DNA from 3 places in the Streptomyces sp. NPDC058092 genome. Region 3 is predicted to be linked to each of the others. Evidence: riboswitches for the same ligand, from Rfam matches in the RefSeq annotation. Region 3 holds a riboswitch; each other region holds the start of a gene.
The links. A riboswitch is a leader RNA that binds a small molecule or an ion and turns the genes downstream of it on or off. The one in region 3 is predicted to bind cobalamin.
Positions count from the first base shown of each region.

Region 1: it holds a riboswitch for cobalamin, as region 3 does, so the genes downstream of both, ACFVV1_RS23750 (HoxN/HupN/NixA family nickel/cobalt transporter) here and ACFVV1_RS22225 (ABC transporter substrate-binding protein) in region 3, are expected to answer to the same signal.
Region 2: it holds a riboswitch for cobalamin, as region 3 does, so the genes downstream of both, ACFVV1_RS02335 (ribonucleoside-diphosphate reductase subunit alpha) here and ACFVV1_RS22225 (ABC transporter substrate-binding protein) in region 3, are expected to answer to the same signal.

Region 1 is NZ_JBHVSY010000014.1:170,442-177,441, forward strand. It holds gene ACFVV1_RS23735 (SpoIIE family protein phosphatase) at 1-2,267, shown strand, start outside; gene ACFVV1_RS23740 (biotin/lipoate A/B protein ligase family protein) at 2,389-3,444, opposite strand; gene ACFVV1_RS23745 (hypothetical protein) at 3,542-3,799, shown strand; cobalamin riboswitch at 3,796-3,999, shown strand; gene ACFVV1_RS23750 (HoxN/HupN/NixA family nickel/cobalt transporter) at 4,027-5,115, shown strand; gene ACFVV1_RS23755 (electron transfer flavoprotein subunit alpha/FixB family protein) at 5,239-6,201, opposite strand; gene ACFVV1_RS23760 (electron transfer flavoprotein subunit beta/FixA family protein) at 6,289-7,000, opposite strand, start outside.
Region 2 is NZ_JBHVSY010000001.1:491,373-498,372, reverse strand. It holds gene ACFVV1_RS02355 (extracellular solute-binding protein) at 1-578, opposite strand, end outside; gene ACFVV1_RS02350 (GntR family transcriptional regulator) at 858-1,622, shown strand; gene ACFVV1_RS02345 (DUF3311 domain-containing protein) at 1,891-2,145, shown strand; gene mctP (monocarboxylate uptake permease MctP) at 2,142-3,776, shown strand; cobalamin riboswitch at 3,925-4,060, shown strand; gene ACFVV1_RS02335 (ribonucleoside-diphosphate reductase subunit alpha) at 4,199-6,610, shown strand; gene ACFVV1_RS02330 (ribonucleotide-diphosphate reductase subunit beta) at 6,610-7,000, shown strand, end outside.
Region 3 is NZ_JBHVSY010000013.1:85,157-92,156, forward strand. It holds partial or broken gene ACFVV1_RS22210 (acyl-CoA dehydrogenase) at 1-1,878, shown strand, start outside; gene ACFVV1_RS22215 (acyl carrier protein) at 1,966-2,244, shown strand; gene ACFVV1_RS22220 (beta-ketoacyl-[acyl-carrier-protein] synthase family protein) at 2,241-3,464, shown strand; cobalamin riboswitch at 3,544-3,733, shown strand; gene ACFVV1_RS22225 (ABC transporter substrate-binding protein) at 3,795-4,835, shown strand; gene ACFVV1_RS22230 (FecCD family ABC transporter permease) at 4,916-5,950, shown strand; gene ACFVV1_RS22235 (ABC transporter ATP-binding protein) at 5,947-6,747, shown strand.

The sequences.
Region 1 (7,000 bases), on a different contig from region 3:
CCGCCGTGCGGCGGCGCGACGGGCAGCGGATCGAAGTGGATCTGCGGGTCTCGGCCGCGTTCCACCTGGACGGCCGGGAGTGCTTCCTGGTCTCCGGGCGTGAACGGAGGCCGGAGTGGACCGTCGGGCAGTCCGTGGTCGACGCCTTCCTGACCAGCTCACCGATCGGCGTGGCGGTGCTGAACCCGCAGCTGCGCTACGTCTGGCTGAACGACACCCTGGAACGCATCGGCGGCGTCCCGCGGGAACAGCGGGTGGGCCGCGGACTGAGTGAAGTGCTCCCGGGAATGGCGGCCGACGCCATAGAGACCCTGATGCGGCGGGTGCTGGACACCGGGGTCCCCGTCATCGACTACGAGTACCGGGGCTGGAGCTGGGCCGATCCGCACCGGGAGCGCGCCTACTCCACCTCGTTCTTCCCCCTGACCGAAGGCGACGGCACCGTCACCGGCATCTGCTACATGGTCCTGGACGTCACCGACCGGTGGAAGGCCCAGCAGCGCCTGGCCCTGGTCAACGACGCCGGAGCCAGCATCGGCTCCACCCTGGACGTCCTGCGCACGGCTCAGGAACTGGCCGACTTCGCGGTGCCGCGGTTCGCCGACTTCGTCGTCGTCGATCTGCTGGAACCGGTCGCCAGCCCGGAGGAGCCCGGCCCGTGGCCCCTGGGCACAGGGCCTGCCGGTACGGGGCCTGCCGGTACGGGGCCTGCCGGCGGGGGAGCCGCCCGCCCGGGTGCGGGTGGCGCGTCGGCCCGGCCGATGCTGCGCCGCGCGGGAATGAGCTCGGTGCGGGAGGGCTGCCCGGAGGCGGTCCACCGGGTCGGGGACACGGTGGACTCCGTTCCCCCGTCCCACGACGTCCGGTTCCTCAGGGAGGGTGAACCCCTCCTGATCCCGGTCCTCGACTCCGTCAGGCGGCTGTGGGATGTCGAACAGCCCGCCAGGGCGGCGACCATCCGCGAGTTCGGTTTCCACTCCCTCATCGCCGTACCCATGCGGGCCCGGGACACGGTGCTCGGCCTGACCACTTTCGTGCGATCGGTGAACCTGGCCCCTTTCGAACCCGACGACGTCCTGCCGGCCCGCGAAGTGGTGGCGCGGGCGGCGGTGTGCGTGGACAACGCCCGCCGCTACACCCGCGAGCACGCCGCGGCGCTGACCCTCCAGCGCAGTCTGCTTCCGCACACGCTGCCCGGAGGGATGGCCCTGGACGTGGCATCCTCGTACCTCCCGGCGGACGCCAAGGACGGTGTCGGGGGCGACTGGTTCGATGTGATCCCGCTGTCCGGCGCCCGGGTCGCCCTGGTCGTCGGCGATGTCGTCGGCCACGGCATCAGCGCCGCCGCGACCATGGGCAGGCTCCGCACCGCCGTGCACACCCTCGCCGACATGGACCTTCCCCCCGACGAACTGCTGGCCCACCTCGACGACCTCGTGCTCCGGCTGAGCGACGAGGAACCCGACGGCGGGGCGAGCGGCACGACCGTGCTCGGCGCCACCTGTCTGTACGCGGTCTACGACCCGGTCACCCAGCTCTGCACGATGGCCCGCGCCGGCCACCCGCCCCCCGTCGTCGTCTTCCCGGACGGGCGCGTCAGCTTCCCCGAACTGCCCGCGGGGCCCCCGCTCGGCCTGGGCGGGATGCCCTTCGAGACGGCGGAGGTCATGCTGCCGGAAGGCAGCCTGATCGGCCTCTACACCAACGGCCTCATCGAAGGCAGGGACCGGGACGTCGATATCGGCATGTCCCACCTCGGCGCCGCCCTGTCGCAGTGCGGACTCTCCCTCGACGCACTGTGCGCGACGGTCGTCGATCAGCTGCTCCCCGTACCGCAGCCCGACGACGTCGCCCTGCTGCTCGCCCGTACGCACGAGCTGAGCGCCGACCACGTCGTCTCCTGGGAGGTGCCCTCCGACCCGGCCGCCGTCGCGGGCGTCCGGGCCCGCACGGCGCGCGTGCTGAGGACCTGGGGCCTGGAGGAACTGGAGATGACGACCGAGCTGATCGTCAGCGAACTGGTCACCAACGCGGTGCGCTACGCCACCGGCCCGATCAGGCTGCGGCTGCTGCGCCAGTCCGTCCTGATCTGCGAGGTCTCCGACACCAGCAGCACCTCTCCCCGGCTGCGGCACGCCAGGACGACCGACGAGGGCGGTCGCGGCCTCTTCCTCGTCGCCCAGCTGACCCGCCGCTGGGGTACCCGCTACACGCCCGAAGGCAAGATCATCTGGACCGAGCAGGAAATCCCGGCGACGGCAACGTGACGACCCTCCCGATGGACCGTCCACAGCACCGGCATCACAGCAACGCCGCTGTCTTCGACTCCGTGCGTCACCCGGTGCATCACCCGCTCACGGAATTCGGCGCTCGCGCCCGGGGGCCCGCTCACGGCACCCGGGCGGTCCACTCCTCGGTGCCGAACTTCGTACGCACGAGCTCCTCGGCCCGGGCCATCTCCTCGTCCGTCACCTTGCCCTGCGCGAGGCCGTACCGGGTGCGGAAGGATTCGATCATCCGCTCTATGACGGCCTCGCGCGCCAGTCCGGTCTGGCGGCGCAACGGGTCGACGCGCTTCTTCGCGCTCTTGGTGCCCTTGTCGGAGAGCTTCTCCTTGCCGATGCGGAGCACCTCCAGCATCTTGTCGGCGTCGATGTCGTACGACATGGTCACGTGGTGCAGAACGGCACCCTCCCCGCCGACCACGCGCTTCTGAGCCGCTCCCGCGATCTTCCCTGCGTCCGTGGCGATGTCGTTGAGCGGCTGGTACCAGGCCTTGATGCCCATGTCGCCGAGGGCGCCGAGCACCCAGTCGTCGAGATAGGCGTAGCTGTCGGCGAACGAGAGGCCCGAGACGAGCGAGTCCGGGACGGAGAGCGAGTACGTGATGGTGTTGCCGGGCTCCACGAACATGGCCCCACCACCGGATACGCGGCGGACGACCGTGATGCCGTGGCGCTCCGCACCTGCCGGGTCGACCTCGTTGCGCAACGACTGGAAACTGCCGATGATCACGGCGGGCGAGGCCCACTCCCACACCCGGAGCGTCGGCGGACGCCGGCCCGCGGCGACCTCGGCGGTGATGACCTCGTCGAGGGCCATGTGGAGCGCGGGGGACTGCGGGGCCTCGTGGATGAGCTGCCAGTCGTAGTCGCTCCACTCGGTGGCCTGGGCGAGGGCCCGGCGCACGGCGACGGCGACGCCCTCGGAGCTGAGGCCGAGCATCACGGTCGAGGCGGGGAGAGCCGCGTCGATCCGGGCGGCGAGACCGGCGGTGCCGGTATGGGCCGGGGCACCTTCCAGCGCCGCGTCGATCGCGAGAATCGCCTCGTCGGGCTCCAGGAAGAAGTCCCCGGCCACCCGTACGTTGCGCAACGCCCCGCCCTCGACGTCCAGATCGACGACGACGAGCTTGCCGCCCGGGACCTTGTACTCACCGTGCACAGCCATGCCTCCAGATCCACCGGATTCCTCTACGAATCGGCACCGATCACGCACAACGTCCCTGCCGCGCGATCTAATCCGCCGTCACAACGGGGCCGTGCGTTACGAACTCCGGCATGCGGAGGAAGGGGAGTTCACTCTGTGCGCCGAGGGCGTGGAGGGGCGCTCGGCGCGGGAGTTGCTCGACGACGGCGCTTCTCAGCTGATGCTGCTCGTCCGGAGAGAGCGCCGCAGGCAGCTCGTCGTCGGCCGCTTCGGCCGGGACCGCGCAGCGAGCGAGGACGGCCGCGCCCTCCGTCCACTGTGCCACCGGTCGGACCCGGCGTACTTGTGGGTGTCACTCACGGGAATCTAGAGTGTGCGCGTCGTGGTGTTCGGGAAGACCGGTGACAGACTCCAGGGAGTCTCAGGCCGGAGCGGCCCTCGCCACTGTGATCGGGGAGTATCCGTCCCACTGACGCCACTGGCCGCAGAGCGCGGCTGGGAAGGCCGGGGCGGGTACGAGCGCGAGCGAACCCGTCAGCCAGGAGACCGGCCACGGCATCTCACGAAGTTATCCACGAGGTGCTGGAGCGTGACCGTATGACCCTGCCCGAGTCTGCCGTGTTCAAGTGGCGGCGCGAGGACACCATCCGCACCGCGGGGCTGCTCGCGGTGATAGCGGCCCTGCACGTGGTGGCGTTCGGCGTGTTGTTCCTGCTGGTCGTGCCGGGGCATTACGAGGTCGGATCCAAGGCGTTCGGCATCGGGCTCGGGATCACCGCCTACACCCTCGGCATGCGGCACGCCTTCGACGCCGACCACATCGCCGCCATCGACAACACGACCCGCAAACTGATGGCCGACGGCAAGCGGCCCGTTTCGGTCGGCTTCTGGTTCGCGCTCGGACACTCCAGCGTGGTCATCGCCATGGCAGCGCTGGTAGCCGGGGGAGCGCGCCTCGCGGGGGTGCTGATCAACGAGAATTCGGGCACGCACCAGGTGCTGGGCGTGGTCGGCACGACCGTCTCCGGGTCCTTCCTCTACCTGATCGCCGCTTTGAACCTCGTCGCGCTCGTCGGCATCCTGCGGGTGTTCAGGGCGATGCGGGCCGGCCGCTTCGACGAGGCCGAGCTGGAGCAGCACCTGGACTCGCGGGGGTTCATGAACCGGATCCTCGGCCGGTTCACCCGGTCCATCACCAGGCCCGGCCAGATGTATCCGCTCGGCTTCCTCTTCGGTCTCGGCTTCGACACCGCCACGGAGGTCACCCTGATGGTCATGGCGGGCAGCGGTGCCGCGGCCGGTCTGCCCTGGTACGCGATCCTGTGCCTGCCGCTGCTGTTCGCCGCCGGGATGAGCCTGTTCGACACGCTCGACGGGACGTTCATGAACTTCGCCTACCAGTGGGCCTTCTCCAACCCCGTACGCAAGGTCTTCTACAACCTTGCCATCACGGGCCTGTCGATCGCGGTCGCCTTCTTCATCGGCACGATCGAGCTGGTCACCGTCCTGCACGACAAGCTCGATCTCCGGGACTCGGTCACCGGCTGGATCTCCGGCCTCGACCTGGGCAACGTCGGCTACATCATCGTCGGGCTCTTCGTGCTGGTGTGGGCGGTGGCGTTGGCGTACTGGAGGATCGCGAAGGTCGAGGAACGCTGGACGGCCCGCGCCGCCGACAGCGGCTGACGCCCTTGCGCCGGGGGCGAGTTGGACGTGAGCCGGATCGGCAGGACGGTCCGGGGCCGTGCGGTGAGTGAGTGCACACCACGCGGCCCCGGACCGTCGGGACGCTGTTTCGAGGGGGGTGGGTCAGCCCTTGCGGGTCCTGACCTCTTCGGTGAGCTGGGGCACGACCTGGAAGAGGTCGCCGACGACGCCGTAGTCGACGAGGTCGAAGATCGGGGCCTCGGCGTCCTTGTTGATCGCGACGATCGTCTTGGACGTCTGCATGCCCGCGCGGTGCTGGATCGCCCCGGAGATACCGGACGCGATGTACAGCTGTGGCGAGACGGACTTGCCGGTCTGGCCGACCTGGCTGGAGTGCGGGTACCAGCCCGCGTCCACGGCCGCCCGCGACGCACCGACCGCCGCACCGAGCGAGTCCGCCAGCGCCTCGATGACCGCGAAGTTCTCGGCGCCGTTGACACCCCGGCCACCCGAGACGACGATCGCGGCCTCGGTCAGCTCCGGGCGCCCCGTCGACTCACGCGGGGTGCGGGAGACGACCTTGGTGCCGGTGGCCTTCTCGGAGAACGACACCACCAGCGCCTCGACCGCACCCGCGGCCGGAGCGGCCTCCACCGGCGCCGAGTTCGGCTTGACCGTGATCACCGGGGTGCCCTTGGAGACCCGGGACCTGGTGGTGAACGACGCGGCGAACGCGGACTGCGTGGCGACCGGGCCCTGCTCACCGGCCTCCAGATCCACCGCGTCCGTGATGATCCCCGAACCGATACGGACCGCGAGACGGGCCGCGATCTCCTTGCCCTCCGCGGACGACGGGACCAGCACCGCGACCGGCGACACCGCCTCGTACGCCGCCTGCAGCGCATCGACCTTCGGCACCACCAGGTACTCGGCGAACTCCGGCGCATCAGCCGTCAGGACCCTCACCGCACCATGCTCGGCCAGCACACCGGCCGTGCCCGCGGCACCCGCACCCAGCGCGAGCGCGACCGGCTCACCGACACGCCGCGCCAGCGTCAGCAGCTCCAGCGTGGGCTTGCGGACGGCACCGTCCACGTGATCGACAAAGACGAGAACTTCAGCCATGGGACTTCAATCTCCTGCGAGTTGCGAAGAAAAACGAGAACGGAAACGGAAACGGGACCCGGACCGGGACCGGGGCCGGGGCCGGGGTCAGATGAACTTCTGGCCCGCCAGGAACTCGGCCAGCTGCTTGCCGCCCTCGCCCTCGTCCTTGACGATCGTGCCCGCCGTACGGGCCGGACGCGCCGCCGCCGAATCGACCGCGGTCCAGGCACCCGCCAGACCGACCTCGTCCGCCTCGATCTCCAGGTCCTCCAGATCCCAGGACTCCACCGGCTTCTTCTTCGCCGCCATGATCCCCTTGAACGACGGGTACCGCGCCTCACCCGACTGGTCCGTCACCGACACCACCGCCGGCAGAGAAGCCTCCAGCTGCTCGGACGCCGTGTCACCGTCACGGCGGCCCCTGACGACCCCGCCCGCCACGGAAACCTCGGACAGCAACGTGACCTGCGGAACACCCAGACGCTCCGCCAGCAGCGCGGGAACCACACCCATCACCCCGTCCGTCGACGCCATACCGGCGATCACCAGGTCGAAACCGGCCTTCTCGATCGCCTTCGCCAGCACCAGCGACGTACCCATCACGTCCGAACCGTGCAGACCGTCGTCCTCGACGTGAACGGCCTTGTCCGCACCCATCGACAACGCCTTGCGCAACGCGTCCTTGGCATCCTCCGGACCCACCGTCAGCACAGTGATCTCCGCATCGTCCGCCTCGTCCGCGATCTGCAGCGCCTGCTCCACCGCGTACTCGTCGAGCTCCGACAGCAGACCGTCGACATCCTCACGGTCCAGCGTC
Region 2 (7,000 bases), on a different contig from region 3:
GGCTCGGCGTCGCCCTTCTGCTTGATGGCGTCGAACGCCTTGAAGAGGTCGGCACGGGTCTTCGGCGTCTCGGTGATACCGGCGTCCTTGAAGACCTTCTTGTTGTACATGACGACGCGGTTGCCCACGTACCACGGCAGGGCGTACTGCTTGCCGTCGTAGACGGAGGGCTGGTTGACGCCGTCGGCCCAGGCGGAGCCGATCTCCTTCTTCAAGTCACCGAGGTCCGCGAGGCCACCGGTCTTGGCGTACGCGGGGGTCTGCGTGTTGCCGATCTCCAGGACGTCCGGCGGGTTGGACTCGGAGAGGGCCGTCGTGACCTTCTGCTGAATGCCGTTCCAGTCCTGGACTTCGATCTTCAGCTTGGCCTTGGTCTTCTTCTCGAACTCGTCGGTGACCGTCTTGGTCCAACCGGGCGGGTTCGAGCCGGACATCGTCCATACAGTCAGGGTCTGGCCCTCGTAACTGCCGGCGCTCGTCTTCTTAACGTTGTCGCTACCGCCGTCGTCGGACCCGCACGCCGCCAGGCCGATCATCATGCCCGCGACGCCGATCGCCGCGATGAGCTTGCGCTTCACGCCAAACCCTCCTCAGGGATACTGCAACCCCGCCCACCGCGAAGACATTCGACGAGTACTGCTGGGGCTGGACCTGGTCTTTAATGGTTTAGACCAGTACCGGGAGCTTGGCCTAGACCTTTAGGGGTGTCAAGGGTGTATAAGAAGTGCACTCGCGTCCGTTATAGGACCGACATCTAAGGGAGGGCGACGACCCGTGACCGGACCGTGCCACCATGTGAGCCGCGACAGACGGAGGAGCCGGTGACGGCAGCAACGCAGCAGTCGGGAAGGCGGGCCATGGGTGCCGACGGGGGCAGTACGGAGAACGAGACGGGCGCGACCACGCGGACGGCGCGCGTCCCGAAGTACTACCGGCTGAAGCGACATCTCCTGGAGATGACGGACACCATGCCGCCGGGCACTCCCGTGCCCCCGGAGCGGACCCTGGCCGCCGAGTTCGACACCTCGCGCACCACCGTGCGCCAGGCCCTCCAGGAACTGGTCGTCGAGGGCCGGCTGGAGCGCATCCAGGGCAAGGGGACCTTCGTCGCCAAACCGAAGGTCTCCCAGGCCCTCCAGCTCACCTCGTACACCGAGGACATGCGCGCCCAGGGACTCGAACCGACCTCCCAGCTGCTGGACATCGGCTATGTCACGGCCGACGACACGCTGGCCGGGCTGCTCGACATCACGACCGGCGGCCGCGTACTGCGGATCGAGCGCCTCCGGCTCGCCAGCGGTGAGCCGATGGCGATCGAGACCACGCACCTTTCGGCCAAACGCTTCCCGGCGCTGCGCCGTTCGCTGGTGAAGTACACGTCTCTCTACACCGCGCTCGCCGAGGTGTACGACGTCAGGCTGGCCGAGGCCGAGGAGACCATCGAGACCTCGCTCGCCACACCGCGCGAGGCCGGGCTGCTCGGTACGGATGTGGGCCTTCCGATGCTGATGCTTTCGCGGCATTCGCTGGACGGACGGGGCGAGCCGGTGGAGTGGGTGCGCTCGGTCTACCGCGGCGACCGGTACAAGTTCGTGGCCCGCCTGAAGCGGCCGACGGACTGAACCCGCCACGGCGACCGGCTGCTTCCGGCCACCGCACCCCGTACGCACAGCCGCATCGGCCCCCGTGGAATCCGTCACTCCACGGGGGCCGTTCGCACGCCTTGATCCGGACCAACTCTCGTACGTTTGGCAACATTCCGAACATTCGCGCCCGCTCACGAGACTGTTGCCGGACCGCAATGCGGACAGGGGGTGACGGTGACCAGAAGCCTCCCCTAGATTTCCTGCGCATTACACCAGGTGATCAGCGAGGGGACGGAGTCGCCGCATGCCAGCAGACCCAGAAGGAAAACCACCGACCGTCACACCGGTGCGGGTGGTCATCGCCCTTTGTCTCATCGCGCCGTTCGTGGCGATGCTCTGGGTGAGTTCGTACGCGAAGGTGGACCCCACCTTCATCGGCATTCCGTTCTTCTACTGGTACCAGATGCTCTGGGTGCTGATCTCCACCGCGCTCACGATGATCGCGTACAAGCTGTGGCAGCGTGACCAGCGCGCCCGCAAGGGGGGTGCGTCGGCATGAAGGACGGCGTGAACGGCGTCGCACTCGGCGTCTTCATCTTCTTCTTCCTGGCCGTCACGGTCATGGGCTTCCTGGCCGCACGCTGGCGGAAGGCCGAGAACGACGCCAGCCTCGACGAATGGGGCCTGGGCGGACGGTCGTTCGGCACCTGGGTCACCTGGTTCCTGCTCGGCGGCGACCTGTACACCGCGTACACCTTCGTCGCCGTGCCCGCGGCGATCTACGCGGCGGGCGCAGCCGGCTTCTTCGCCGTGCCGTACACGATCCTCGTGTACCCGCTGATCTTCACCTTCCTGCCGCGGCTCTGGTCGGTCTCGCACAAGCACGGCTACGTGACCACCTCGGACTTCGTCCGCGGACGCTTCGGCTCGAAGGGGCTCTCGCTGGCGGTCGCCGTCACGGGCATCCTCGCCACGATGCCGTACATCGCGCTCCAACTCGTCGGCATCCAGGCGGTGCTGGACGTGATGGGCGTCGGCGGTGGCGAGAACACCCACTGGTTCATCAAGGACCTGCCGCTGCTGATCGCGTTCGCGGTGCTCGCCGCGTACACCTACTCGTCCGGTCTGCGGGCGCCCGCGCTGATCGCCTTCGTCAAGGACGGGCTGATCTATCTGGTCATCACGGTGGCGATCATCTACATCCCGATCAAGCTCGGCGGCTTCGACGACATCTTCGCCAAGGCCGGCGAGGCGTTCTCGCAGACCAATCCGGCGACCGGCAAGCCGCGCGGCGCGCTCGCACCGGGCGAGGCGGGTCAATGGGGTTACGCCACCCTGGCATTGGGCTCGGCGCTGGCGCTGTTCATGTATCCGCACTCGATCACGGCGACGCTCTCCAGCCGCAGCCGCAATGTGATCCGGCGCAACACCACGATCCTGCCGCTGTACTCGCTGATGCTGGGCCTGCTGGCGCTGCTCGGCTTCATGGCGATCGCCGCCGGGATCAAGGTCGACAACGGGCAGTTGGCCATCCCGCAGCTGTTCGAGAACATGTTCCCGGACTGGTTCGCGGGCGTCGCGTTCGCCGCCATCGGCATCGGCGCGCTGGTGCCCGCCGCGATCATGTCGATCGCCGCGGCGAACCTCTTCACCCGCAACATCTACAAGGACTTCCTGAAGCCCGACGCGACCCCGGAGCAGGAGACCAAGGTCTCCAAGCTGGTGTCGCTGCTGGTGAAGGTCGGCGCGCTCGCCTTCGTCCTCACCATGGACAAGACGGTCGCGATCAACTTCCAGCTGCTCGGCGGGATCTGGATCCTCCAGACGATGCCGGCCCTGGTCGGCGGCCTGTTCACCCGCTGGTTCCACCGCTGGGCGCTGCTCGCGGGCTGGGCGGTCGGCATGGTGTACGGGACGGTGGCCGCGTACGGCGTCGCCAGCCCGACCCAGGCGCACTTCGGCGGGTCGTCCAAGGAGATCCCGGGCATCGGCGAGATCGGCTACATCGGTCTCACGGCGTTCGTGCTGAACGTGGTGGTGACGGTGGTGCTCACCTTCGTCCTGAACGCCGTGAAGGCGCCCGTCGGGGTCGACGAGACCTCGCCGGCCGACTACACGGCCGACGCGGGCGACCGGGGCGTCCAGGTGGAGCTCCCACCGGCCACAGCAGGGGCACGCGGCGGCCACTGACGGCCGCTCCCACAGCCGTACGACGGCCCGTCGAGCCCCCTTCAGCGGGGCGCGGCGGGCCGCCCCTGCCCTCAGCGGCGGGCCGTACGCGCGTCCCGAATTCCGTTGCGCGACACAACATGTGGGGGCTGTCTCATCGGGCGGCCCCCACATGTATGCTCATGCTCGCTGTCGCCGCAGGGGAATCCGGTGCGAATCCGGAACTGTCCCGCAACGGTGTGTTCGGTGCGCTTTTGCGCACCCCCGAGTAAGTCCGAGGACCTGCCGACAGCGCATCCGGCTCGACCGAACCGGATGCCAGACGTCCGGGCCTCGCGGTTGGGCCGGTGGACGCCGTACGGAGTGCTGCCCAGACCCGGGCCCGCCTCTGTCCGGCCGCCCCGTTCCCCGCCGGCCCCGAGCCGAGCGAGGGAGAGCACCACGTGACCATCGCGCCAGCCGATCCGGCTTCAGCCGCCGTGTCCGAAGCGGCCGAGTCCGAGGCAACCGCACACGACGGACCGGGAACCGCACTGCTGCGGACCCTGACCGACCTCACCGTCGATCTGCCCGACACCGACCCCGGTCGCGTCGCCGCCGCCGCGCTGCGCGGCCGCAGCGCCCGGGCGGACGAGGCCGAGCTGCGCGCGCTGGCCACCGAGGCCGCCGCGGGGCTGATCTCCGAGGACCCCGCCTACTCCCGGCTCGCCGCCCGGCTCCTGACCCTCGCCATCGCCGACGAGGCCGCCGGCCAGGGCGCCGTCTCCTTCTCCGCCTCGGTCGCCGTCGGGCACCGCGAGGGCCTGATCGCGGACCGCACCGCCGAGTTCGTCGCGCTGCACGCGGCCGCCCTCGACTCGCTGGTGGAGCGTTCGCTGGCCGACGGCGCCGACGACCGCTTCGGCTACTTCGGGCTGCGGACCCTGCACAGCCGCTATCTGCTCCGCCACCCGCACACCCGCCAGGTCATCGAGACACCCCAGCACTTCATGCTGCGAGTCGCGTCCGGGCTCGCCGAGAACGACTCGGAGCGTGCCCTGGACGAAGTCGCGGCGCTGTACGGGCTGATGAGCCGGCTCGACTATCTGCCGTCCTCGCCGACCCTGTTCAACTCCGGCACCCGGCACCCGCAGATGTCCTCCTGCTATCTGCTGGACTCCCCGCTCGACGAGCTCGACTCGATCTACGACCGCTACCACCAGGTGGCACGGCTCTCGAAGCACGCGGGCGGCATCGGTCTCTCGTACTCCCGCATCCGCGCCCGCGGTTCGCTGATCCGTGGCACCAACGGGCACTCCAACGGCATCGTGCCATTCCTGAAGACGCTCGACGCCTCGGTCGCCGCGGTGAACCAGGGCGGCCGGCGCAAGGGCGCCGCCGCCGTCTACCTGGAGACCTGGCACGCGGACATCGAGGAGTTCCTGGAGCTGCGCGACAACACGGGCGAGGACCAGCGGCGTACGCACAACCTCAACCTGGCGCACTGGATCCCGGACGAGTTCATGCGCCGGGTCGACGCGGACGGCGACTGGTCGCTGTTCTCGCCCGCCGACGTCCCCGAGCTGGTCGACCTGTGGGGCGACGCGTTCGACGCCGCGTACCGGGCCGCCGAGGCCAAGGGGCTGGCCCGCAAGTCGATGCCGGCCCGTGAGCTGTACGGCCGGATGATGCGGACCCTGGCGCAGACCGGCCAGGGCTGGATGACGTTCAAGGACGCCTCCAACCGCACCGCGAACCAGACCGCCGAGCCGGGCCGCGTCGTCCACTCGTCGAATCTGTGCACCGAGATCCTCGAAGTCACCGACGACGGCGAGACGGCCGTCTGCAACCTGGGTTCGGTCAACCTCGGTGCGTTCGTCGCCGACGGCTCCATCGACTGGGAGCGGCTGGACGCCACCGTCCGTACCGCCGTGACCTTCCTCGACCGGGTCGTCGACATCAACTTCTACCCGACCGAGCAGGCCGGCCGCTCCAACGCGAAGTGGCGCCCGGTCGGCCTCGGGGCCATGGGCCTGCAGGACGTCTTCTTCCGGCTGCGGCTGCCGTTCGACTCCCCCGAGGCCCGCGCGCTCTCCACACAGATCTCCGAGCGGATCATGCTCGCGGCGTACGAGGCGTCCTGCGAGCTCGCCGAGCGGTCGGGTCCGCTGCCGGCCTGGGCCGAGACGCGGGCCGCGCGCGGTGTGCTGCACCCCGACCACTACGACACCGAGCTGAACTGGCCGGAGCGCTGGGACGCGCTGCGCGCCCGGATCGCGAAGACCGGGATGCGCAACTCGCTGCTGCTCGCCATCGCGCCGACGGCGACGATCGCCTCGATCGCGGGTGTGTACGAGTGCATCGAGCCGCAGGTCTCCAACCTCTTCAAGCGCGAGACGCTCAGCGGTGAGTTCCTCCAGGTCAACGCGTATCTGGTGGAGGAGCTGAAGCAGCTCGGCGTGTGGGACGCGCGGACCCGTGAGGCGCTGCGCGAGGCGAGCGGCTCCGTGCAGGGCTTCGCCTGGATCCCGGCTGACGTGCGGGCGCTGTACCGCACGGCGTGGGAGATCCCGCAGCGCGGACTGATCGACATGGCGGCGGCCCGTACCCCGTTCCTCGACCAGAGCCAGTCGCTGAACCTCTTCATGGAGACGCCGACGATCGGCAAGCTCTCCTCCATGTACGCGTACGCCTGGAAGCAGGGGCTGAAGACGACGTACTACCTGCGCTCACGCCCGGCGACCCGGATCGCCCGTGCGGCCTCCGGCCGGGCCGCGGCCACCGTCCCCATTCCCGTACAGCAGGCCTCGGCGCCCGACGCCGACGCGATCGCCTGCTCTCTCGAAAACCCCGAGTCCTGCGAGGCCTGTCAGTAATGAGCTCCACCAACTCCGAGAAGACCGCGCGCGACAAGAACCTGCTCGACCCGGGCTTCGAACTGACCCTGCGGCCCATGCGCTACCCGGACTTCTACGAGCGCTACCGCGACGCGATCAAGAACACCTGGACGGTGGAGGAGGTCGATCTGCACTCCGACGTCGCCGACCTCGCCAAGCTGTCCCCCGGCGAACAGCACATGATCGGCCGGCTCGTCGCGTTCTTCGCGACGGGTGACTCGATCGTCTCCAACAACCTCGTGCTGACGCTGTACAAGCACATCAACTCCCCCGAGGCGCGGCTGTATCTCTCGCGGCAGCTCTTCGAGGAGGCCGTGCACGTCCAGTTCTATCTGACGCTGCTGGACACCTATCTGCCCGATCCGGACG
Region 3 (7,000 bases):
GCTGCGCATCCTCAACGACTGCCTCGACAGCGGCGCCCGGGTCGCCGCCGACCCACGCGCCCTCGCGGCCCTGCACGAATGGCTCGGGCCGGTCGACCCGGCACTCGCCACGGTGGCGGGCATCCACTACAACCTCTTTCTCGGCACCCTCCTCGACCACGAGGGCGACACCCGGCGGGACCTGTCGGACTTCCTGCGGCTGCGGAGCATCGGCACCTTTCTCTGTACGGAGGTGGCGCACGGCAACGATGTGGCGGCCGTCGAGACCGTGGCCGCCTACGACCGCGCACGTGACGGTTTCGTGCTGCACACCCCGCACGCGGGCGCCCAGAAATTCATGCCCAACACCAGTCCGGCGGGCGGCCCCAAGACAGGGCTCGTGGCCGCCCGGCTGCTCGTCGACGGCACCGATCAGGGGGTCTTCCTATTTCTCGTACCGCTCACCGATGCCGTACGGGCCCTGCCCGGTGTACGGGTCCGCAGACTTCCCGCACGCATGGGGAGCCCGGTGGACCACTGCCTGACCTCCTTCGACCAGGTCTTCGTGGGGCGCGACGCGCTGCTCGGCGGGGACCACGGACGGATCGGCGACGACGGCGGGTTCAGCAGCACCGTCGGCAACCGGAGGTATCGACTCCGCATGTCGATCGGACGCGTCACCTCCGGGAAGATCTCGATGAGCGCGTGCGCGGTCGGCTCCGCGCGCGCGACACTCGCCGTAGCCGTCCGCTACGGCGGACACCGGTACATCTCCGGGCCGCGCGGCTCGCGGCAGGTACCGGTGATCGCCCACCGCAGCCACCACGGCCCCCTCGCCGTGGCCATGGCCACCGTCTTCGCGATGAGCCTGCTGCACCGCAGGGCCCTGGACTGCTGGGAGCGGCGGGAGGACGGCTCGGGCGCGGGCCCGGAGGAGGCGGAGCGGCTGGTCGCCGTGGCCAAGGGGTGGATCACCTGGCGGGCCAGGTCCGTGATCGTCGAATGCCGTGAACGGTGCGGCGCCCAGGCGCTCCTGGAGAACAACGGCATGAGCGAACTCCTCACCGGAGTGGAAGGCGCCATCACCGCCGAGGGCGACAACCTGGCCATCCACGCCAAGGCGGCCGCGGAAATGCTCTTCGTCACCGAACCCGCCGGGTGCGGAACCCCCTCCGGCGGCGCACCCGGTGATCTCGCCGACCCCCGGTTCCTCGGCAGGCTCCTGGCGGCCCTGGAGGAGATCTGGTTCGGCCGGGCCAGGGAGCGGATGGGCCGCGCACCGCACGGCGATCCGCTGGGGCGGTGGAACGCCACGGCCGGACCCGCCCTGCGCGGCGTCGAGGCTCACGCCCACCGGCAGGCGGCCGAGGCGTACACGGACGCGGTGGCCGGTCTGCCGGACGGGCCCGCCCGCGAGCAACTCATCACACTGCAACGGCTGTTCGCGCTCGACTGGATCGCCCGGAACAGCGGTGACCTGCTGGTCGCAGGTCATCTGACAAGCGATCAGGTCAACCGGCTGCCGGAGGCCGTGGATCAGCTCGTCACCGCCGTCGCGCCCCAACTGCCCGCCCTCGTCGACTCCTTCGCGCTGCCGCAGGAGCTGCTGGCCGACTGGCCCATCGCGGGGGCCGATTACGTCGACGCGTACGACGACCCGGCGGCAGCCTGGCAGCAGCAGCAGCAGCAGCAGCACGGCGGCCGGACGACGGCTCAGGGACCGCGATGAGGGCCGTGACCAGCACCGGAACGGGCCCACGGCGCCGGGTACGGGAGGCGGCCGGGGCCCTCGGCGTCCGGGTCGTGCTGCTCGCCTTCTGGGGTACGGCGGCCGTCCTGCCCCGGTGGTGCGCACACCCGCGGAAAGACGGTGCCGAATCGGTTCGCCACAAGGCGTAACTGGAGGCACGCCACCCAGTTGATCCGGCGTCGGGACGATGCCCCCACCGTCCCCGGCAGCCGTACCGAATGATGGAGAGGAAGCTCATGAGTACGATTCATCCCAAGATCACCGAGGTGCTGACACACACCTTCAAAGTGCCCGCCGCCGAGATCCGCCCTGATTCCACGATGGACAGCCTGGAGATGGACTCCCTCGCCGTCGCGGAGTTCGCTGTCCTCATCAGGGAGACGGCGGGCGGCGACGGGGACTTCGACAGGCTCCCCAAGGACGCCACCCTCGCCGACATCACGCGGTTCATCGACGCGACAACGGACCGCGGGACGCCGGTGGGCGGCTCAGCACCGATGAGCAACGCCCGATGAACAAGCCCGCCATCGCCGTCACCGGCCTGGGAATGATCACTCCGGTCGGCAACGACACCGAATCCACCTGGAAAGGTGTGTGCGCCGGAGTCTCGCCGGTGCGTACCGTCGCGGCACTCGAAGGGTGCGCGATCGATTTCGCCTGCACCGTCGAAGGAATCGATCTGGACGCCGCGATCGGCGGCCGTACGTCTTTCCGGATGGGGAGGTACGTCAAGTTCGCCGTCCTCGCCGCCCGGGAGGCGGTCGCCGACGCCGGGCTCGACCCGGCGCGGTGGGAGGGCAGCAGGGTCGCGGTGGTCGTCGGCACCAGCAGCGGCGGCTCCGCCTCACTGACCGAGCAGGCCGTCGTACTCGACCGGCACGGACCGGATGCCATCTCGCCGTCGGGCATCCTGCTCACCATCCCGAACATGCCGGCGGCCGAGATCGCGATCCAGTTGCGGGCCACGGGTCCCAGCATGGCACCGTGCACCGCGTGTTCGTCCGGTGTCACCGCCCTGTCCGTCGCCCGCGATCTCCTGGTCACCGGGCAGTGCGACATCGCGATCGCCGGAGCCACCGAGTCGATCGTCTACCCGGCCGCCATGGCCGGGTTCGCCCGGTCCGGAGCCGCGGCCCGGGCGCACGGCGACCCGGCCAGGCGATGCCGGCCCTTCGCGGCCGACCGTGCCGGGCTGGTCATGGGCGAGGGCGCCGCCGTCATGGTGCTGGAACGGGCGGCCGACGCCGCAGCCCGGGGCGCCGGACCCCGGGCGCTGCTCGCGGGCACCGGCGCCACCACCGACGCCCACCATCCCACCAGCCCGCACCCGTCCGGCGCGGTCGCCCAGACAGCGGTCGAGGCCGCGCTGCGCGACGCGGGCTGGGCGGCCGAGGATGTCGAGCACATCAACGCGCACGGCACGGCGACGCCGATCAACGACGCCACCGAGGCCGCCCTCATCGGCCGGGTCTACCCGCACCGGCCGCCCGTCACCGCCCCGAAGGGCGTGCTGGGGCACTGCATGGGGGCGGCCGGAGCGATCGAGGCCGGACTGACCGTCCTCACGCTCCAGCGCGGAGTCGTACCGCCCATCGCCAACCTGGACGCCCCGGCACCCGAGTTCGACATCAACTGCGTCACCAAGGAACCGCTGCGGCTGCCTGTCCGGCGTGCCATCAGCCACTCCTTCGGCTTCGGCGGACACAATGCCGTGATCGCCCTTCAGCGTCCGTAGGCATCAGGCAGGTGGTGCGACGGGGAGCCCATCCCGGCGTACCACCGGCCACACCGACCATGAGCTGCGCAGAAGCTCGTGATAGCTTGCCTGGGCCAGTCGAACTCCACGTAGGAGTCAGGGAATCCGGTGAGAATCCGGAACTGACGCGCAGCGGTGAGGGGGACGGGCGGGGCCACGGCCACTGGGAACACCTTCGGGTGTCCTGGGAAGGCGTCCCGTCCGAAGGAACCCGAGTCCGAAGACCTGCTGGCGGCTGCGACCCGGTACCGGGCGCAGAACTCCGTACAACGGGCTCCGCGCATGGGCCCAGAGACGCAGAGGGACTCCGTGCCGTCCATAGCCAGCCCCGTCCGCACCATCGCCCTGCTCACGGCGGGACTCGTCCTGCTGACCGCCTGCGGCGGCGGAACGAGCAACTCCACCGCGAAGTCCGGCTCCGCCGACGGATATCCCGTGACGCTGAAGAACTGCGGACGCACCGTCACCGTCGAATCCGCGCCGCGCCGCGCCGTCCCGGTCGACCAGGGGTCGACGGAGATCCTGCTGTCCCTCGGCCTCGCCGACCGGCTGGCCGCCACCGCGACCTGGACCGACCCGGTGATGAAGGGCCTGGAGAAGGCCAATGCCGAGGTCCCCAGGATCGCCGACAACCGGCCCTCGTCGGAGAAGGTCCTCGACCAGGAGCCCGACTTCGTCAGCGCGTCGTTCGAGTCGACCCTCGCCAAGGGCGGCGTCGCCCCCCGCGAACAGTTCGAGGAGCTCGGCGTCCCCACCTATGTCTCGCCCGCCGACTGCACCGGCAAGGACAACAGCGGCGGCGGCGACGGAGCCCGTACCGAGCCACTGACCATGGACAGCGTCTACGGCGAAGTACGCGACCTGGCCAGGGTGTTCGGCGTGCAGGAGCGCGGCGACACGCTCGTGGCGCGGCTGCGGGCCCGGGTGAAGAAGGCGACCGGGTCCATCGACGCCTCCGGTACCACCCTCCTCTACTGGTTCTCCGACTCCAAGGCCCCCTACCTGGCCGGCTGTTGCGGAGCACCCGGCATCATCACCGGGGAACTCGGCGCGAAGAACGTCTTCGACGACACGCACGAGGAATGGCCGCAGATCAGCTGGGAGACCGTCGCCGACCGCAACCCCGACGTCCTGGTCATCGGTGACCTGACCCGCAAGGCACAGACCGCCGAGAGCGCCGCGAAGAAGATCGAATTCCTGGAGTCCAACCCCGCCACGAAGAACATGGACGCCGTCAGGCACAAGCGGTACGTCCTGCTGAGCGGCCAGGCCATGAACCCGTCCATCCGGACGGTCGAGGGCGTGGAACGCGTCGCCGCCGGGCTGCGCACGTTCGGGCTCGCGGGGTGACGGACACCGAGCGGACCACGGCGGCGGATGCGCGGCGGGCCTCCGAAGCGACCGCGCGCGGCGGGGACGGTGTACGGAAGCTGCGCGGCGGGGCGGGCGTACGGAAGCTGCGCGGCGGGGTCCTGTGGGCCTGCGGCGTCGCGCTGCTCGTGCTGTCCGTCGCGGTCGCCGTCACCATCGGCCCCGCCCGCATCTCCGTCGCCGACGTCTGGTCCACAGTGGCCGCCCACTTCGGCTGGGGCCGGACGCGGCTCACCCCGATCCGGGACGGCATCATCTGGAGCCTGCGCATGCCGCGCACCCTGCTCGCGGCGGTGTGCGGCGCCGGGCTCGCGGTGTGCGGCACCGTCATGCAGTCCCTGCTCCGCAACCCGCTCGCCGACCCGTTCGTCCTCGGCGTCTCCTCCGGTGCGTCGACCGGCGCGGTCGTGGTCGTCGTCCTCGGGGTCGGTGGGGGAGCGGTGTCGATCTCGACCGGCGCGTTCATCGGCGCACTGTGCTCGTTCGCCCTCGTTCTGCTGCTGAGCCACACCCTGGGCGGCACGACCGACCGGGTCGTCCTCTCCGGTGTGGCGGCCATGCAGCTGTTCTCCGCGCTCACCTCCTTCGTGGTGATGACCTCCGCCGACGCCGAGCAGACCCGCGGGGTGCTGTTCTGGCTGCTGGGCTCGCTCAGCGGGGTCGGCTGGACCGATGTGTGGATCTGCTCCGCCGTTCTCGTCCTGACGCTGCTGGTCTGCCTCGGACACGCCCGTACGCTCGACGCCTTCGCGTTCGGCCAGGACGCCGCCGCCGCGCTCGGCGTCCATGTCGCCCGCACCCGGATCGTGCTGCTCTGCGCGACCGCGCTGCTGACCGCCGCACTCGTCAGCGCGGCGGGCGCCATCGGCTTTGTCGGCCTGGTACTGCCGCACGCCGCGCGGGCACTCGCCGGCTCCGGGCACCGGCGGCTGCTGCCGGTCACCGCACTGGCCGGGGCCGTGTTCCTGGTCTGGGTCGACACGCTCGCCAGGACGGTCCTCGACCCGCAGGAGGTGCCGGTGGGTGTCGTCACCGCGCTCATCGGCGTGCCCGCGTTCGTCCTGGTCCTGTACCGCACCCGGAGGATCACATGACGGGGGGAGCCTCGGACGGGCTGCGTGCCGACCGGGTCAGCCGGGAGGCGGGCGGCCGCCTCATCCTCGACGGGGTCCACTTCGCCCCGCCGCCCGGCACGACCGTCGGGCTGATCGGGCCGAACGGCTCCGGCAAGTCCACCCTGCTGCGGGTGCTCGCGGGGGTGCTCGCCCCGGCGACGGGCGTGGTCACCCTCGATGGCAGGCGGCTCGACGCGATCGGCCGCCGGACCGTGGCCCAGCGGGTCGCCGTGGTCGACCAGCATGCCGTCACCCAGGTCGAGTTGAGTGTCCTGGACGTGGTGCGCCTCGGGCGCGTCCCGCACCGCAGGGCCTGGTCGGCGCCCGGCCGGGCGGACGACGACGCGGTGCGCGAGGCCCTGGAGCGGACCGGTCTCGCCGACCGCGCCGGCCAGTCCTGGCACACCCTCTCCGGAGGCGAGCGGCAACGCGTCCAGATCGCGCGCGCACTGGCTCAGCAACCGCGTGAACTGCTGCTCGACGAGCCGACGAACCACCTCGACATCCAGCACCAGCTGGAACTGCTGTCACTGATCACCTCGCTGCCCCTCACCGGTGTGATCGCTCTGCACGACCTCAACCTGGCCGCGATGTTCTGCGACCGGATCGTCGTCATGAAGGAGGGGCGAGTGGTGGCCGCCGGAACCCCCACCGAAGTGATCACCGAGGAACTCATCGCCGACGTCTACCGGGTGCGGGCGCGGGTCGCTCCGGACGGCCCCGACGGGCGGCCTTCGGTGCGCTTCCTGCCGGAGCGGCGGGAGCGCACAGAGTGACCGGAGAGGCGGGAGCGGCGGGAGCGCACAGAGTGACCGGAGTGACCGGAGTGACCGGAGTGACCGGAGTGACCGGAGTCGCCGGTCGAACCCGTGGGGCCGGAGGGACCGGTGCGGCCGTAGCGGCGGGCGCTGTGGCGGCGGGCGCTGACGGGCGTTGCGGTGGCGGTGCCGTACGCGAACTGCCGGAGTTCTGACGGCGGGAGAGCGGGCCCTGACACGACACGGGCCCGCCCCTCACTCGCGCTCTCGG